Regions from separate parts of the Solidesulfovibrio sp. C21 genome, predicted to be linked through region 2. Evidence: riboswitches for the same ligand, from Rfam matches in the RefSeq annotation. Region 2 holds a riboswitch; each other region holds the start of a gene.

Region 1 (5,622 bases), on a different contig from region 2:
TAGGAAAAAAGGGCCGTGGTGGTGAAAAAGGCCTGGGAATAGCGCACCTGGATGATGAGCAGCGGGGCCACGCCAAGCACCACGGCCAGGCTTTTGAGCCCCAGGTGCGTGTGCACCATGCGCTTGTTCCAGAGCTGGGGTCCCGCGTCGCCGGCCAGTCGTTTTTGGAGGAAAAAGAGCAAGCCGAGCAGGGCCGTGCCGAGCATGAGCAGCACGAAAAGCAGGTGCAGGCCGAAGGTGACGAAAAGCAGCCCATGCAGCCAGCTTGCCGGCAGCGGCAGTGAGAGGAACAGATCGGTCCACTGGGACATGGCTACTTCTCCTTGGGCGCCGGCCCGCGCAGGCGTGCATCCTGGTTGGCCAAGGTGAAAAGGTAATTGGCCAGAAGCAGGCGTTCCTGTTCGGTGCCGGTGAAGGGCGTCATGAACGGGGCCAGCCCCTCGGTGATGGCGGTGATGGCGTTGACGCCGTCCTGGGTGCGGCCGGCGATGCGCTTGCGGATGTCGTTTATGCCGCCGTCGGTATGGCACACGCCGCAGTTGGCCGCGAAAAGGGTCGCTCCGTCGCGCATGGCGGCGGATTGGCTGCCGTTGTCGTTGACCCAGCGCATGGTGGGCAATATCGCTTCGTTTTTCGCGGCGAGCCCCTTGTTTTCAACCAGCGGGATCTGGTTGGCGTACATGTAGCCCGGCAGCAGGTACGGGCCGCGCACGAACTCGCGCACGCGCTCGAATTCCGTCACCAGCCCCACGCATAAAATGATGGTCGGGATGCAAAGCGCCCGGCAAAGTATCGGCCGCCGCAAAAGCGCCGCCAGGGCCGTCGCCAGTACGAGCAGCCCGGCCAGGCCGTTGGCCAGGGGCAGGAAGTCGGGGCGTTGCGACAGGGCCGAGGTGGCCACGGCAAACTTCCAGTGGGTGAGGTAGGTCATGGGCACCCGGGAGAAATAGACGAGCCCGCTGACCGTGGCGGCCAGGGCCGCGCCGAGAAAGATCGCGCCCCCAAGGCGCAGGGCCCGGCCGCGTTCCTCCCGCGAACCCTTGTATCTCCAGGCGAGCCAGGTGATGACGAAGAGCGCGCCGAGCGCCAGGCCCCCGGACACGCGCAGGAAGCATTGGGGAATGAAGGTCGGGTTGAAATAGGCCCGCCCGAAGCCGCCGGCAAAGGGCCAGCCGTCCGGGGTGAGCATGAACCCCAGGATGCCCGAAATAAGGATGGCGGAAATGACCGCCATGCCGACGTAGCCCCAGCCGAGGGCCACCAGCGTCCCTGGCCGTTTTTCGGCCAGCCGGTCCCACAGGTAGTAGTAGATCAAAAGGAGCACCACTTCCGAGGTGAACGCGCCCCATTCGATGAACCAGGGCCAGAAAAAGAGGTGGATCAGCGAGCCGATGCCCTCCGGGGCCAGCCCCCCGGTGATGAACCAGATGCCGACGCCCGTGACCGCGCCGATCGAGGTGGTGACGACCACGGCCGGTCCGAGAAGCGCGCGGCTGATCCGCGCCCAAAACGCCCCTTTGCCCAGATACGTCAGGGTCTGGAACAGCACCAGCATGGTGACGAGGCCGATGGCCAGGCCGTGGCTTATGAGCACGTGCAGCACGGCATCGAGGGCGATGGTCATGCCGTCGCCAAGACTGGGGATGTGCAGGATGGGAAAGATCATGGCTTATTTCACCTCGGACAGGGGGATGACCTGCACGACCTTGTCGGGGTGGGTGGCCACGAATTTCGGGCGCGGCTTTTCATGCACGAAACCGGCCAGGTCCAGGGCCTGCTCCTGGGTCAGGGACGGGGAGCTTTTGGGCATGTAGCGCCAGGCGAAGACGGAAAAGGTGCGGATGCGGTGCATGCCGGCCCCGTCATTGTAGGAGCCGTCGCCCCAGAGCGGCGGGGCGATGGCCGTGCCCTGGCCGGCCTCGCCGTGGCATCTGGCGCAGACGTCCTGGTAGACCTTGGCGCCGTTGGCCACATCGGGCTTATGGGAATTGCCCAGGTCGTGGGGCAGGGTCCAGGGCTGCTCGGAATAGATGGGGATGCCCTTGGATATCCACTGCATGTAGACGAGCAGGGACTGCATGATCTGGCTGTCGTAGGCCGGGGCGGTGCCGTTCATGCTGCGTTCGAAACAGCCCTGGGTGCGCAGCGTCAGGTCGGCGGTGTAGTCGCGGCGACCGCGGAAGAGCGGGTAGCGCGCCCCGACCCCGACCAGGGAAATGGTGTCGAGGCTGCGGCCGCCGTCGAAGTGGCAGCTGGTGCAGGACAGGTCGTTGTTGATGTATTTGCCGGCGTACTTTTTCGTTTCGGTCATGATCCTGTAGCCGAGCATGACTTCCGCGCGGATGCTTTCCGGGGCGTCCTCGGGGCGCGGCGGATTGAAAAGTTGTGGCATGGCCGGCGCCTTGGCGTTTTGGCGCGGGACCTCTCGCGGCGTTTCGGTCCGCTTGGTCACGAGGGTGGACCGGAAAAAGGCCAGGATCCAGACGCCGAAGGCGAGCAGGAGGGTTGCCAGCACCAGTGCGAAATAAACATTGCGGTTTTTCATAGAGACTCCGTACTGCGGGGACTGTGGCAAGACGCGAATCCGCCATGCGGGGAGAAGCACCGGCCGAAAAACGGATCAGGGCACGCGGTATGCCCTGTGCCCGCGACTCTCCAACTTCTTTATTTTGAAAACTCTCGCAGGTTTACCCGCACCGTTTCGGATGTCAATATGCGGTGCCGAAAACATCGGAAGACCGGCGGGCCGGGAGGAGGGCGCCTGGAGCGGTCCGGCTCGGATAACTGTCCACACAACCGAAGGAAAAATCATGAAACGGCTCCTGGTCGGCATAACGGGCGCAAGCGGCGTGCTCTACGGCATCCGGCTGCTCGAGGTCCTGCGCGGCGTGGCCGAGGTGGAAACGCATCTCATTTTGAGCCGGGGCGCGGCCACGACCTTGGCCTACGAGACCGACTTCACGGTTGCGGCTGTCGCGGCCCTGGCCGATGTGGTCCATGCCCACGACAATCTGGCCGCGGCGGTCTCGAGCGGTTCGTTTCCCGTGCACGGCATGGTGGTGGTCCCGTGTTCCATGAAGACCCTGGCCCAGATCGCCCTGTCCCTTGGCGACAACCTCCTGGCCCGGGCCGCCGACGTGACGCTCAAGGAGCGGCGCAAGCTGGTGCTCGTGCCGCGCGAGACGCCGCTGCACCTGGGGCACCTGCGCCACATGACGGCCGTGACCGAAATGGGTGGCGTCATCCTGCCCCCGGCCCCCTCGTTCTACCACGGCCCCCGCACCATCATGGACATCGTGGACCAGACCGTGGGCAAGATCCTGGACCAGTTCGCCATCCCCCACGACCTCTTCCACCGCTGGGACGGCCGGGAGGGGTGATCCGGCCCGCGCCGGCGGGACGGTGCATACGCAGGGGCGGAAAGGTCGCGGCCCGTGGCTTCCCCGGGCATTTGCCTCCTTGAAAAGCGTACGCATCCGGTTTTCTTATCCGGGGAGAACGTCGCCCCCGGAGAATGGGAACGCCTTGTGCGAGGGAGGAAAAAAACATGCCGTCTAGGCGGGGACGGCGAAATGGTTCATGGAATAACAAAAGGAGGCAGCCATCATGCAAGGCGACCACGAACACCACCATGACCATACTCATGAGCACACCCACGAACACGAGCATGAACACGAGCATCCCGGCATCGGCAAGCACACCCACAAGCATGTCCATGTCCATACCCATGAACATGAACACGAGCACAAGCACCCCCACGAGCACGGCGCGGGGGAAGGCGCGCACGAACACCAGCATACCGGCGAGCACGGCCCTCACGACCATGTCCACCCGGACCACGAGCACGTGCCCCACACCCACGATCACTGAGTGACGCCGCGCCGACGACGGATTTTTTTTTCAAATCGCCCGGAAGCGCCGGGGGCGGCCGACCGAAGCCCGATAGCGGCCGCCCCCGCCCCTCTGAGGCCGATTGACTCTCCCGGCCGCTCCCCCCTATACCATGGCTGCGCTGGCGTCCGTCCTCCCCGGGACGGGCTGCAAAAGAGAACCCGGTGAGACTCCGGGACTGCCCCGCAGCGGTAAGCGAAAACGACCTCCGCCACCAAGCACTGGGCTCCCCGGCCTGGGAAGCGGCGGACAGTAGGCACCCGGTCTGCCGGCCGTCACGTTCGCAAGTCCGAAGACCTGCCAGCGCCCGTCCGCGAAGCCTGTTCGCGGACGAACCGCCAGGGAGCCTCGAGGGAGGGCGACCGGCCTCGCGGCGCATGGGGTGGCGTCGCGGCCGCGCGTCTCTCCTCGGTTCCGTCTCGATATCGCGTAGTGGGAACGCGATATCGCAGGGAATGCCATGCTGGAACCGATGACCAGTTCCGATCTATCTTTCGACACCTTGCCGGAATCCGTAGCGTCCGCTGCGCCGGAACGTGTCGCCGTGGCCGTGCCCATGCGCATCAAAAAGCGCGATGGCAAGGTCGTTCCTTTTGACGGCGAGAAGATTTTCTCCGCCATCCGCCGGGCCGGCGCGGTCACGGGCGAGTTCGAGGACGCCGAGGCCCGGCTGCTCACGGCCCAGGCCGTCAAAGTGCTGTCCCACCGCTTCACCGGCCAGATCCCGGACATCGAACGCATCCAGGACGTGGTGGAGCAGGCCCTGATTTCGGCCAACCACTTCCGCACCATGCGCGCCTACTCGGTCTACCGCGAACAACGGGCTAAGCTGCGCCACGACAAAAAGACCGTGGTGGACGTGGCCGCCTCCATCAACGAATACCTCGACCGCCAGGACTGGCGCGTGGCCGCCAACGCCAACCAGGGCTATTCCCTCGGCGGGCTCATTTTGAACGTCTCTGGCAAGGTGGTGGCCAACTATTGGCTCAACCACGTCTATCCGCCGGAAGTGGGCGCCGCTCACCGCGAAGGCGACCTCCACATCCATGACCTGGACATGCTGGCCGGCTATTGCGCCGGCTGGTCGCTGCGCACGCTGCTGGAAGAAGGCTTAAACGGCGTGCCGGACAAGGTGGAAGCCGACCCGCCGCGCCATCTTTCCAGCGCCGTCGGCCAGATCGTCAATTTTCTCGGTACGCTGCAAAACGAATGGGCCGGGGCCCAGGCCTTTTCCTCCTTCGACACCTACATGGCCCCGTTCGTGCGCAAGGACAGGCTCGATTACGCCGAGGTGCGCCAGTCCATCCAGGAGCTGATCTACAACCTGAACGTGCCGTCGCGCTGGGGCACCCAGACCCCCTTCACCAACCTGACCTTCGACTGGAACTGCCCGGACGACCTGGCCGGCCAGCATCCGCGCATCGGCGGCGAGGAGCTGGAGTTCACCTACGGCGAGCTCCAGGCCGAAATGGACATGATCAACCGGGCCTACATCGACGTCATGACCGCCGGCGACGCCAAGGGACGGGTCTTCACCTTTCCCATCCCCACCTACAATATCACCAAGGATTTTCCCTGGGAGTCGCCCAACGTCGACATTCTCTTCGAGATGACGGCCAAGTACGGCCTGCCCTACTTCCAGAATTTCGTGAATTCCGACCTCGAGCCCAACATGGTGCGCTCCATGTGCTGCCGGCTCCAGCTCGACCTGCGCGAGCTTTTAAAGCGCGG
Region 2 (5,622 bases):
TGGCCGGCTACATCGGTGAAGGCATCATTGTCGAGAATGCGCAGGTCGTAATTGTCGTAGCGCAGACCGGCCAGAAAGGTGAATGCGTCGATGTCGACTTTTTCCTCACCGTAAAGGGACCAGTTCGCGTAGTTGGAATCCGGGGCGTACACGCCGTCCCCGTATCGGTGCTCGTGGATGTTCCGGTATTGCCCGCCAAGGGTGAAACGCCCCACTGAAAAGGTGGGGACGGTGACGCGTCCATCCACACCCGCTTGATTCGTTACGAAGGCGCTTTTTTGGTAATAGGGCGTATCGGTATCAGCGTAGTCGTGCTGGTTGACCCAGGTTGCCACTCGCCACTCCACATCATGCAACGGGGTGGCTCCGTTGTAGATGGCGGCGAAGTTCTTCATGGCGTCCTGGATTCTGGCCGTGGGGGTGGGCGCATAGGTGGGGCCGGGATCGCCCACGTCCCAGGCGTTGAAATAATTCCCGAAGATGTGGAAGGTGTGATTTTCCACCGGGGTCAGGGTCGCGGTTCCCGACGCGGCACCGTCATGGTAATCGGTATTGCGGTACTGCCAGCCGCCGCCGGCGTCGTACTGTTCCACGGTGGTCACCCGGCCGGCCAGGGAAAAGCCCAGTCTGCCGTCCGGGCTTCCGCCCTGCAAAGAAGCTCTGGGCTGAAACCGATTGAAGTTGCCGTATTCCGCTTCGGCGGAACCGGAGGGGGGGCCGTTGCCCCGCTTGGTGATGATGTTGATGACGCCGCCCATGGCCGAAGCCCCGTACAGGACCGATCCGGGACCGCGCATGATCTCCACGCGTTCCACGTTATCCAGGGGAATCAGCGCAAGATTGCCCGAGCCGAAGGGGTTGCCGTCCACCAGCACCAGGGTCTTGGCATCCATGTTCGCCCCTGGCGAAACATAGGTGTCGAACCCTCGCAGGCGAAAACTCGTGTAAGCGCCTGGGTACTGAATGGTTGTGCCCGGCGATTTCTGGGCGATCAGTTCGCCCAAGGTGTCCACGCCAAGCTGGTTGATTGTATCCCGGCTGAGCATCTCGACATGGACGGGGACCTCGCTGGCCGGAGCCGGGGTAGCCGTGGCCGTGACGAGCATTTCGGGAAGGTCGAACGTTTCTTCCTGGTTCTCAGCCGCCAGGGCCAGACAGGGCAAGACCATGACAACAGCCAGCGCAGCCAGTGCGCAACGCATAAAAAAACCTCCTGCTTCGTGAAAGAAGAGGAGGGCTCGAGGAAACACAGACACGACATCCCACCAATCAGATGAGATGTTGCCCATGGGTCGGCTCTGCCTCGAAGCCCGCCATGACTTCTCGCAGGCTGGTCTCCCGGCTCAAGGATCGTCCTACTCACCGCGCCTTCCCATCCGCGCCTTTTGCGCGGACAGTGGCTGAGTGCGGTTTTCGTCCCCTTTCACGGTTGCGGGCCAGCGCCGGTTTTTCACCGGACTTCCCATTTAGCCGCATCGCGGATGCGGACCTGCGAGTTCAATAATGCAGAGTAGTTGCCCGGCTCATACAGATATTGTCAAGCCGGATTCCCTCTTGCGCCCTCTCCCGAGGGGACGGGCACCAGCGCTGCCAAGAGTATAGGAGCGTGTAACCTTCGTAGCCAATCAGGAACACACTACCGAGGGTCTATCGATCACGATACGCACGCGCCAAATCCACAAAGGCCCTCAGGTAATCGATGTCGACGTCTGCCTCGCGAATACCGAGGAATATTTTCTTGTCTATGCCTTGCGCTCCCAAGCGCACCGGGAACACGGCAAATTTGCCGGCATTCTCTTCGACCAGCCAACGCGGCAAGGCGGCCACGCCCCGGCCGCTGGCCACCATTTGGAGCATGATCTCAGTGGTTTCAATCCGCTTGTGCTGTTTGGGGATGATGCCGGCAGGCGTGAGGAATCGGGAATAAATATCGAGCCGATCAATGTGGACCGGGTAGGTGATCAAGATTTCCACTGCAAGCTGTTCCGGCTCAATATGGCTCGCTGCGCGCAAGGGGTGGTTCGGCCCGACGACCAGCACCTGCTCATAGTCGAACACCGGCTCGAAATATAAGCCCGTTCCCGCCGCAGCATCGGTCCCAATCCCAGCCATTCAAAAAAGGCTGTAGTGATAACGCGGATGGCCCGGCAGCCGAAGTACCGGCCTTCGTCGCTCAGGCCCCTCGGCTGAGTCACCGCCATGAAGCCGGCTGGCCTCTCTGATCTGCCTGATGGCGCGTTCGCAACGGCGCTGCTCCAACCCGGAGTCGCGAACGATGGTCTTCATATCGATGTCGATAAACCCATTGGCCAGGGTGGGCAGGCCAAGGCACAGGGACGCTAAGTCGAGGTGGGAGAGTAGCGTCTCCAAAACCACGAGACAGGCCTCGCGGCGTTCGCTCCGGATTTTGCGGTTGCCCTTGGTCAGCAGGGGGGGACATTTTTTGGGATGATCATACCAGACCTTGGTTCGCTCGGCGGCCAGGGAGAGGATACGCGGAAGCCCGCCCTTGCCCTTGCGGATGGGAACAGCCGGCGTTAATTTAGGCAGGTCCGGATCGTGACCACACCGGTTGCCTCTCCCCTCGTGAACAATGAAAGGAGACCTGAAATGGGTATCGACATTGCCTGTAGACAATGCCGCCCCCTAGAGGTTTTTGAGGGAATATTTTTGTTCCGGGACTATTCCGGGACTGAGAGGTGTTTGGGACGGGTGAAGAAGGTTATGTGACCAGGGTGATTTTGTTGTGTAACCATTTGTAATGATTACTGGCGCGCCCGGAGGGATTCGAACCCCCGGCCGGCGGATTCGAAGTCCGACGCTCTATCCAGCTGAGCTACGGGCGCGTGAACCTTCCTTAATTGCCCAAACGGCACCCCGTCAAGGCACAAACAAGGAGATCCGGCCGGCATGAGCGCCGCCCCCCCCGACGACATCCCCCCGAGAACCGTGGCCGTTTCGGCGGAACTGCGCCCCATCTTCGCCCGGTTTCTGGCCATACAGAACGAGCACATCGCGGAACTCGAAAGCGCCCTGGCCGCCCGCGACGGCGAAGCCCTCTGCCGGCTGGCCCACACCATCCGGGGATCGGCCGCCACCTTCCAGCTCCCGGAAGCGGCGGACATGGCCCTGGCCCTGGAGGAAACCGTCGCCCGCGCCGACCTTGCCGCAGCCGGCCGCCTTATCGCCGCCCTGGCCCGCTATTTCCACGAGACGGACATCGAATTCGTCGCGGCCCCGACCAAGGACGCGACGGTTGCTTCCGCCAAAAAAAGCCCCTAACATATTTCAACCGGCCCTGCCGCCGGGACCGGGGGCTCCATCATGCGCTTTCTCATCGTGGATGACGACGAAAGCATTATCCTTTTCCTGCGGACCTTTCTTTCCGCCTACGCCGAATGCCTCACCGCCTGCGACGGCATGGAGGCCCTCTCCGCCTTCGAGGCCGCCCTGGAGGAGGACAGGCCCTTTACCGCCGTCTTCATGGACATCCTCATGCCCGGCATGGACGGCAATGAAGTGGTCCAGGCCCTGCGCCGCATCGAGGACGCCCACAACCCGGCCGAACGCTTCAAGCTCATCATGATTTCGGTGCTGACGGACACCAAAAACGTCAGCGAATCCTTCTTTCACGGCCGGGCCGAGGCCTACCTGCCCAAGCCCCTGCGCCGCGAAACGCTGTTGGCGGAACTGGCCAAGCTTGGCCTGATTCCCCCGCCGCCCCAGTCGCCATAACGGCCGCGCCGCCCCGGGCGGAAACGGCATTCCCGTTCACGGGGCATCGTTTTGCAAAGACGGACTCCCGAAACCGGCGGCTGTCAGGACGCCGGCCCGGCCGCATGCTGGGTGATGAAAAAGGCGCTGCTCCAGGCCATGGCCTCGCTGGCGCAGGTCTTGACCGTTTCCAGGTCGAAGCCGAGCTTGCGGGTCAGGTCGTCGAGGCGCACCCAGTCCGCGTCCTCGATACAGGCCACGAGGTCGAGCAGCGGCTCGTATTCGCTCTGGGTTTCGCGGCGAAGCGCCGCCTTGAGCGTTTCTTCCAGGGGCAGATGCTCGGTCACCTTGGCCATGGGCATGCCCAGGATGGCGTCGAGCAGGGAAAAAAGCCCCAACAGGAACAGCGAGCCCGGATTGAAGTCCCAGTAGTCGTAGCGCGTGGCCACAAGCTCCAGAAACCGCGCCCGTCCTAGGGAAAGTTCGGCCAGCTCGCGCGGCATGTCGCCGTGCTGGGCCATGTCGGCCAAAAGCACGGCCCGCAGCCAGTTGCGCATCGTGATCGAGCCCAGGAGCATGATGGCCTGGCGGATGGACTGGATTTTTTGCGGAAAGCCGAAAGCGGCGCTGTTGAGGTAGGACAGCAGGCGGAAACTCACGGACACGTCGGCGGAGATTCCCTTGGCCAGGGCGTCCACGTCCGGGTCCTCGGCCTCGATCAGGCGCAGCAGGGTGAACCGGCTCATCTGGTGCGAGGTGAGCCGCCGCTCGGCGATGATCTCGGGTTCCTTGAAAAAACGCCCCTGGAACAGGGTGAAGCCGGCGGCCTTGAGGGCCTCGAACTGCTCGAGCCCCTGCACCCTGGAAGCGAGCAGGATCACCTGGCGGCCCCGGGCGGCGTCCAGAAAATCGCGGGGATCGGCCCCGGAGCCGGCGTCGAAGCAGAGCACGTCGGCCAGTTCGGCCAAGCCGGGCGTGGAGGCCATGCCCGGCCCGGAATCCAGGGCCAGGACGTAGCCGTCGGCCCGCAACTGGCGCACGGCGGCCGTAAGCGCCTCGGGCTGCGTCACCGCCCCCACGGCCTTGACCACGCCGTGGGCCGGCGGCAGGGCGTACGGGGCCTTGGCGAGCAGCCCGACCTCGTCAAAGGGGGCCACGACCTTCTTGCCCCGCTCCACGGCATGCTGCACGCCCATGTACGAGGAAGAAGCCAGGGAGTCGGCCACCTGTTCGCGGTCGGCAAAGCAGGCCAGGACCTCGCAGGCGTCCGAGCCGCCCTGGATCTCATACCCCCACAGCTTGCGCTTGACGTCGAACAGGGCCTGTTTGGCGAAAAAAAACGGCGTGGCGCTGGTAGCTTCCGTTTCGGTCATGGCGGTCTCCCCGTGATTGACGGTGCGTCCGGGCGAACACCTTCGGTCCCCGACCCTGCCGTAATCATGCCCGAGCCGGCCGGCCTTGACAACGCCTTTTCCCGAATATGCGGCGCGTTACACCGGCGACGGCGTCACAAAACGGGAAGTTCGCCCTCCGTCGCCGCCGGCAGGCTGAAGGTGAAGCGGCTGCCCTTACCCGGCGTGCTCTGCACGTCGATGACCCCGCCATGGGCGAAGAGCACCGCCCGCACCAGCGACAGCCCAAGCCCAAGCCCCCGCCGGGACCGGCTCTTGTCGGCCCGGTAGAGGCGTTCGAAGATGCGGGGGATGTCCTCGGCGCCTATCCCCTCGCCCGTGTCCGCCACGCACACCGACACAGCCCCGTCGTGCAGCCGGCCGGAAAGTTCCACCCGGCCGCCGGCCGGGGTGTATTTGACGGCGTTGTCCAGCAAATTGGCCAGCACCTGGCGCATGCGGTCCACGTCGGCCACCACCGGCAGCCACCCGGTCGTATCAACGACCACGGCAACTC
Region 3 (5,622 bases), on a different contig from region 2:
CTATTCCATGCCGCCAAACCGCCAGGACCTCGTGGTCATGCGCGCCTTGGTCCGCCATGGCTTCAGCCGCGACCTGGCCGACCTGCTGGTCGAGGACCTCAAACGCTGCCTGGCCTACTTCGCCCAAAACCCCGTGACCCAATCCCTGACCGCGGAAACGGCCTCGGGGTTCAGCCATACCTAAACCCGCGCACCGTCGCGGACCGGCCCCGGAGCGTTTGCCAGCCCGGGGCCGGTCTCCGTCGCGCGTTCTCGAAGTCCGTGGCCGCATGTCGTAAGGGAACATGCCAATACCATTGAGGTCTGTCTTAAGAAATACTGGCGAGGCTTTTGCGGAAAACCCGCGCGCGCGAGCGCCGGCTTGCGCGCGAAAGGCCGGCCGGGAGATCCTTCGGGGAGCCCAAGGGGCGCAAGCCCCACCCAGGCCACGGAGGCTCTCAGCCGCCGCCTTTTCACAAGTGCCGCAGCCGTATTTTTTAAGGGCGCAACACGTAGGAACTCCGCCATGCCCCGATTTCGGTCCGCCGCTCTTGTTCTTGTCGCCGCCTGCCTTCTCGCCGCCACCGCCTCGGCCGCAACCTCCGTTTCCATGTACGGCGATTTCCGCGTGCAGGGCACGTTCTTCAGCAACCAGAACTACACCGGCTGGAACGCCGACGGCACCCAGACCGCGGACACCCTGAATTTCTGGCAGCGCATGCGCCTGCATGTCGATCTTGCCGCCAACGAAAATCTGGCCTTTCGCCTGGGGCTTCGCGTCAACAACCAGACCTGGGGCCACGGCACCCTGACGGCGGCCAATCCGACGACCGCCATCGAGTCCTACCAGTGCTACCTCCAGTTCACCCTGCCTGATACGGCCATCAAGGTGACGGCCGGCTACCAGCCCCTGTCCCTGCCCCATACCTCGGTCTTCTACGACTCCGTGGTCCTGGGCACGGACTCGGGCAACAGCGACGCGGCCGCCCTGGTCGTCAGCGCCCCGCTGCTCGAGGACCGGCTCGGCGTCACGGCCGGCTACGCCCGGCTGGTGGACACCAACCGGACCTACGACACCACCACCACGCAAGTCGGCGACGAGCTGGATCTCACCTTCATCACGCTGCCGGTGTCGATTTCGGGCACGCACGTCACGCCCTGGGGCGCGGTGGCCATCCTCGGCCGCGCCGCCGACCTGCCGGACTCCATGAGCAACTCCCTGCGCGCCGCCGGGTCCTTCGTGACCCCGACGGGCTTTGCCGACAACCAGAGCGCCGCCTTCTGGACCGGCTTCACCCTGACCGCCGAGCTGCCGATGCCGCTCAAGCTCTATGCCGACGCGGTCTACGGCGACGCCTTCGCCGCCGACCGGGAACGCTGCCGCCGGCGCGGCTGGTTCGCGGACGCGGCCCTGGAATACACCGGCTTCGCCATGGTCGCGCCCCAGCTCCTCGGCTGGTACGGCAGCGGCGAGGATTCCGGGCTGTCCAACGGCTCGGAACGGCTGCCCGCCATCAACACGGAATGGGGGCCCGCCGGCTCGTTTCTGTTCAACGCCGACCAATATCTGACCCAGGCGGCCATGAACACCACGCCCCAGGGCAGCATGGGATTGGTGCTTAATTTCAGCAAAATCAGCATCGTGCCGCGCCTGACCTCCCTGGTCGCCTTTTCCTATGCCACGGGCACCAGCTCGCCGGCGGGCCTGCGCAAGGCCGTGGCCGTCACGGGGGGCCCCGGTTCCTATGTCACCATGGGGCAGGACCTGGCCCAGGGCGAAAACCTCTACTCCGTGGCCTGCGAGCATGTGTACGCCCTGACCGACGCCGTGAACCTGATCGGCGAGCTGGGCTGGGCCCATCCCGAAGGGCTCCACTCGAGCATCTGGGGACATCGCATGGTGAATCAGGCCGGCGACGCCTGGCAGGCGGCGCTTGGCATCATCTATACCTTTTAACGCCTGGCGCGGTCGGTCGTTTCACGATGCGCCGCAACGGCCGGATGCTGTGCCGGCCCAAGGAGTGCCCGCATGAGATACCGGATGTCGCCTCTGCTGGTCCTCGCCGTAATACTCGGCGGCCTGTCCGGCGCCGTGGCCCTGGCGGCGTGTCCGATCAGCGCGCCGCAGCTCACCACCAACCCCGATTTCGACGTCATCGTCACCCGCCGGACGCCGCTTTTGTCGTTTAAAAACGCCACGGGCGGCCAGGGCAAGCGCGTCTACGAAATCCAGCTCGCCCGGGACAAGGCCTTTGCCGAAGACCGCCTCGACTACACGCTGCCGGAAAACCCCGAAGGCGTCAGCGCCCTGGCCATTCCCGACCAAAAGCCCCTGGCGGATGGGACCCGCTGGTACTGGCGCGTGCGGGCCACGGACGAGGCGGGCGCGCACGGGCCGTGGGCCGTCAGCCGCTTTTCAGTGGATACGGCCAGCGACAAGGCGTTCATGAACCTGACCCGGGCCGTGCCCGTAAGCGTGAAGGTCTCAAGCGGCTCGGACCCCAAGAATCTCCTCGACTATACCGACCAGGGCCTCTCCACCCAGTGGCGGGCCGCGCCTCCGGGTCCGGACACGGCCTGGGTGGAACTGGATCTGGGGCGGGAGCGCAGCATAAGCCGCATCTGGATGCTGGCCGATTCCGGCAACCGGGACGGCTGGCCGGTGGCCTTCCGCTGGCTGGCCAGCCCCGACGGCGTCACCTGGAAGGAGGCCGTCAAGGTCACCGACGGCGACACCTACCGCTTCATTCTCGATTTTGCCGGGGTCTCGGCCCGGTTCTGGCGGCTGGAGATCAGCGGCTGGACCGGCTATGCCCCGGGCATAAACGAACTGCTGCTGTATTCCCCGGGTCTTCCCCCGGTGCCGAGCCCGCCGGCCGGGCCGTATGTCCTTGTCATCGGCAACCAGCACAACGGCGCGGCGTTTACGGAGCTGGCCGCGCGCGTCCATGAGATGGTCCCGGAGCTCTCGACCGTGACCGTGCCGTATTACGAGGCGAGCATGGCCATGTACGAGGCGCTTGCGAAAAAGCCCGTGGCCATCCTGCTCAGCGGCAACAATGCCGATTACAACGACCTGCCCATGTTCGAATACAACGGCGAATTCGAGATCATTCGCGCCGCGCCGGTCCCCATCCTCGGCATCTGCGCCGGACACCAGATGCTTTCCTTCGCCTCCGGCTACACGCGCGTGCGCTCCATGGGCCGCTCCGATATCTCCGCCATGGAAAAGCCGGCCCGGTACGCGGAGATTCGCACGCTCGTCGACGATCCGCTTTTTAGGGGCCTGCCCCAGCCCTTCACCGCGCCGGAAGTGCATGGCTGGGCCGTGTACGACCCGCCGCAGGGATTTACCGTCGTGGCCAAGTCCACGTATATTCAGGCCGTGCGCAGCCAGGACGGACGCCTGCACGGAACGCAGTTCCATCCGGAAATCAAGGTTTCCTACAACCAGGCGGAAAATGTGCTGCGGCGCTTCCTGCGGGACGCCCTGGCGCAATCAACGCCACGATAAAAGAGATGCATTCCCTTGCCCTCTGTGACGCTCCCCACACCGTGAAACGTTTTGGGGAGGGGAGAGCGCGAGAGGGGGACCCTTTTTTCAAAAAGGGTCCCCCTCTCGCATCCTCTTTCACTCTCCTCCGCCTTCTCCCTCCCCCACCACGTTGACAAGGGGCTGGAATTGGGCCAGTGACGGGTCGATTTGTGGTAAAGGACCTTTCGAGAAACGGAAGACGGTGCGAATCCGTCGCAGACGCGCTGCTGTGATCGGGGTTTGGCGGCGGTTATCCACTAGGTCGGGCGTAAGCCGGCCTGGGAAGGATGCCGCCAGATGCTGACGGTCCCCTCCGGGACCGCCCCGTAAGCCAGAAGACGCCTCGAATCGGTCGGTATCCAGGCCTCGCGACATGGGCCGGAGTGACCGTATATGCCGGACGCGCCCGCGTTTCCGGACCGTCACCCGTGCCCCGTTCCCCGCATCCGCCGGGGGCGGGTTTTTTTTGTTGCGTGCCGTTTGGGGCCCTGCCGGCCGACGTCAACCGCCCGCGAACCACGCGGGCCAACAAGGAGCACGTTGCATGGTGACGCATTCGCTGGGATTTCCCCGCATGGGGCGCAACCGGGAACTCAAGGCCGCCCTCGAAGCATACTGGGCCGGCAGGATCGACGCCGCCGCCCTTGAGGCGCAGGCCGCCGCCTTGCGGCTCTCGCACTGGAAGCTTGCGGGCGAGGCCGGCCTCGATTTGGTGCCGGTCGGCGACTTCTCCCTCTACGACCACATGCTCGACATGGCCTGCCTGCTTGGTGCGGTGCCGGAGCGCTTCGGCCATGCCGGCGGGGAGGCGCCCCTCGACACCTTTTTCGCCATGGCCCGGGGCGTCCAGGACAAAACGCGCGACGTGGCGGCCATGGAGATGACCAAGTGGTTCGACACCAACTACCACTACATCGTGCCGGAGTTCACGCCGGGACAGCGCCTTGCCGTGGTGGGGTCGAAGATCTTCGACGAGGCGCGCCAGGCCGCCACAGCCGGATTCACGGCCAAGGCCGTGCTGCCCGGGCCGTTCACCTTCCTTACGCTCGGCAAGAGCGTTTCTCCCGACTTCGACCGCTTTTCGCTGCTCCCGGACCTGCTCGAGGCCTACCGGGACATCCTCGGCCGTCTGGGCGCGCTGTGCCCCTGGATCGAACTCGACGAGCCCATCCTGGCCCAGGACCTGCCCGAAGCCCTGGCCGGCCCGTTCCGTGAGGCCTACCGTGATCTCGCCAAGGCCGCCGGTCCGGCGAAGGTGATGCTCGCCACCTATTTCGGCGGCATCGCCCACAACCTGTCCTGGGTGGAGGGGCTGCCCCTTGGCGCGCTCCATATCGACTGCGTGCGCGACCCCACACAGATCGCCTTGGTGGCCAAGGCGCTGTCCCCGGAAACCGCCTTGTCGCTGGGGCTCGTGGACGGGCGCAACATCTGGCGCGTGGACGCGGCCGCCGCCCTGGCCCGCATCGAACTCGCGGCGGACCACGTCGGGGCGGCGCGCCTCATGCTCGCGCCGTCGTGTTCGCTGCTGCATTGCCCGGTGGACCTCGAGGCGGAAACCGCCCTCGACCCGACCATCCGCAATTGGATGGCCTTTGCCGTACAGAAATGCCGCGAGGTGCGCCTGCTGGCCGATGCCGCCGCGCCCGGCGGGCCTGAGCGTCCGGAGGTGGCCGCCGCCCTGGCCGACAACCGGGCCGCCTGGGAGAGCCGGCGGGAAAGCGGGGTCGCGACCGATGCGGTTGTGCGCCATCGGGTGGATGCCGTGACCGTGGACATGTTCCACCGGCCGGCCCCCTATAAGGAACGCGCCAAGACCCAGACGGCCGCCCTCTCCCTGCCGCCCATCCCCACCACCACCATCGGCTCCTTTCCCCAGACGCCGGCGATCCGGCAGGCCCGGCGGCGCGCCAAGACCGGCGAGATGGACGCCGCCGCCTACGAAGCCTTCCTCAAGGAGACCATCGCCGACGTGGTGGCCCGGCAGGAGACGCTCGGCCTCGACGTGCTGGTGCACGGCGAACCCGAACGAAACGACATGGTGGAGTATTTCGGCGAGCGGCTCGCCGGCTTCTGCTTCACGAAAAACGGCTGGGTGCAAAGCTACG

What was found. Region 2 has a riboswitch for cobalamin ahead of ACMZ6R_RS04710 (TonB-dependent receptor plug domain-containing protein). Riboswitches for the same ligand answer to the same signal wherever they lie in the genome.
Region 1: another riboswitch for cobalamin. It lies ahead of ACMZ6R_RS17025 (ribonucleoside triphosphate reductase); the one in region 2 lies ahead of ACMZ6R_RS04710 (TonB-dependent receptor plug domain-containing protein).
Region 3: another riboswitch for cobalamin. It lies ahead of metE (5-methyltetrahydropteroyltriglutamate--homocysteine S-methyltransferase); the one in region 2 lies ahead of ACMZ6R_RS04710 (TonB-dependent receptor plug domain-containing protein).

What each region holds. Positions count from the first base shown of each region.
Region 1 is NZ_JBLODY010000075.1:11,606-17,227, forward strand. It holds gene ACMZ6R_RS17000 (c-type cytochrome) at 1-311, opposite strand, end outside; gene ACMZ6R_RS17005 (c-type cytochrome) at 314-1,666, opposite strand; gene ACMZ6R_RS17010 (c-type cytochrome) at 1,670-2,545, opposite strand; gene ACMZ6R_RS17015 (UbiX family flavin prenyltransferase) at 2,811-3,380, shown strand; gene ACMZ6R_RS17020 (hypothetical protein) at 3,607-3,870, shown strand; cobalamin riboswitch at 3,997-4,211, shown strand; gene ACMZ6R_RS17025 (ribonucleoside triphosphate reductase) at 4,352-5,622, shown strand, end outside.
Region 2 is NZ_JBLODY010000008.1:83,976-89,597, forward strand. It holds gene ACMZ6R_RS04710 (TonB-dependent receptor plug domain-containing protein) at 1-1,202, opposite strand, end outside; cobalamin riboswitch at 1,311-1,508, opposite strand; gene ACMZ6R_RS04715 (LysR substrate-binding domain-containing protein) at 1,648-2,112, opposite strand; gene ACMZ6R_RS04720 (hypothetical protein) at 2,113-2,637, opposite strand; tRNA gene ACMZ6R_RS04725 (tRNA-Arg) at 2,770-2,846, opposite strand; gene ACMZ6R_RS04730 (Hpt domain-containing protein) at 2,911-3,282, shown strand; gene ACMZ6R_RS04735 (response regulator) at 3,325-3,735, shown strand; gene ACMZ6R_RS04740 (EAL and HDOD domain-containing protein) at 3,819-5,087, opposite strand; gene ACMZ6R_RS04745 (sensor histidine kinase) at 5,222-5,622, opposite strand, start outside.
Region 3 is NZ_JBLODY010000070.1:906-6,527, reverse strand. It holds gene ACMZ6R_RS16530 (glutamate decarboxylase) at 1-184, shown strand, start outside; gene ACMZ6R_RS16525 (outer membrane homotrimeric porin) at 506-1,936, shown strand; gene ACMZ6R_RS16520 (glutamine amidotransferase-related protein) at 2,009-3,493, shown strand; cobalamin riboswitch at 3,669-3,875, shown strand; gene metE (5-methyltetrahydropteroyltriglutamate--homocysteine S-methyltransferase) at 4,059-5,622, shown strand, end outside.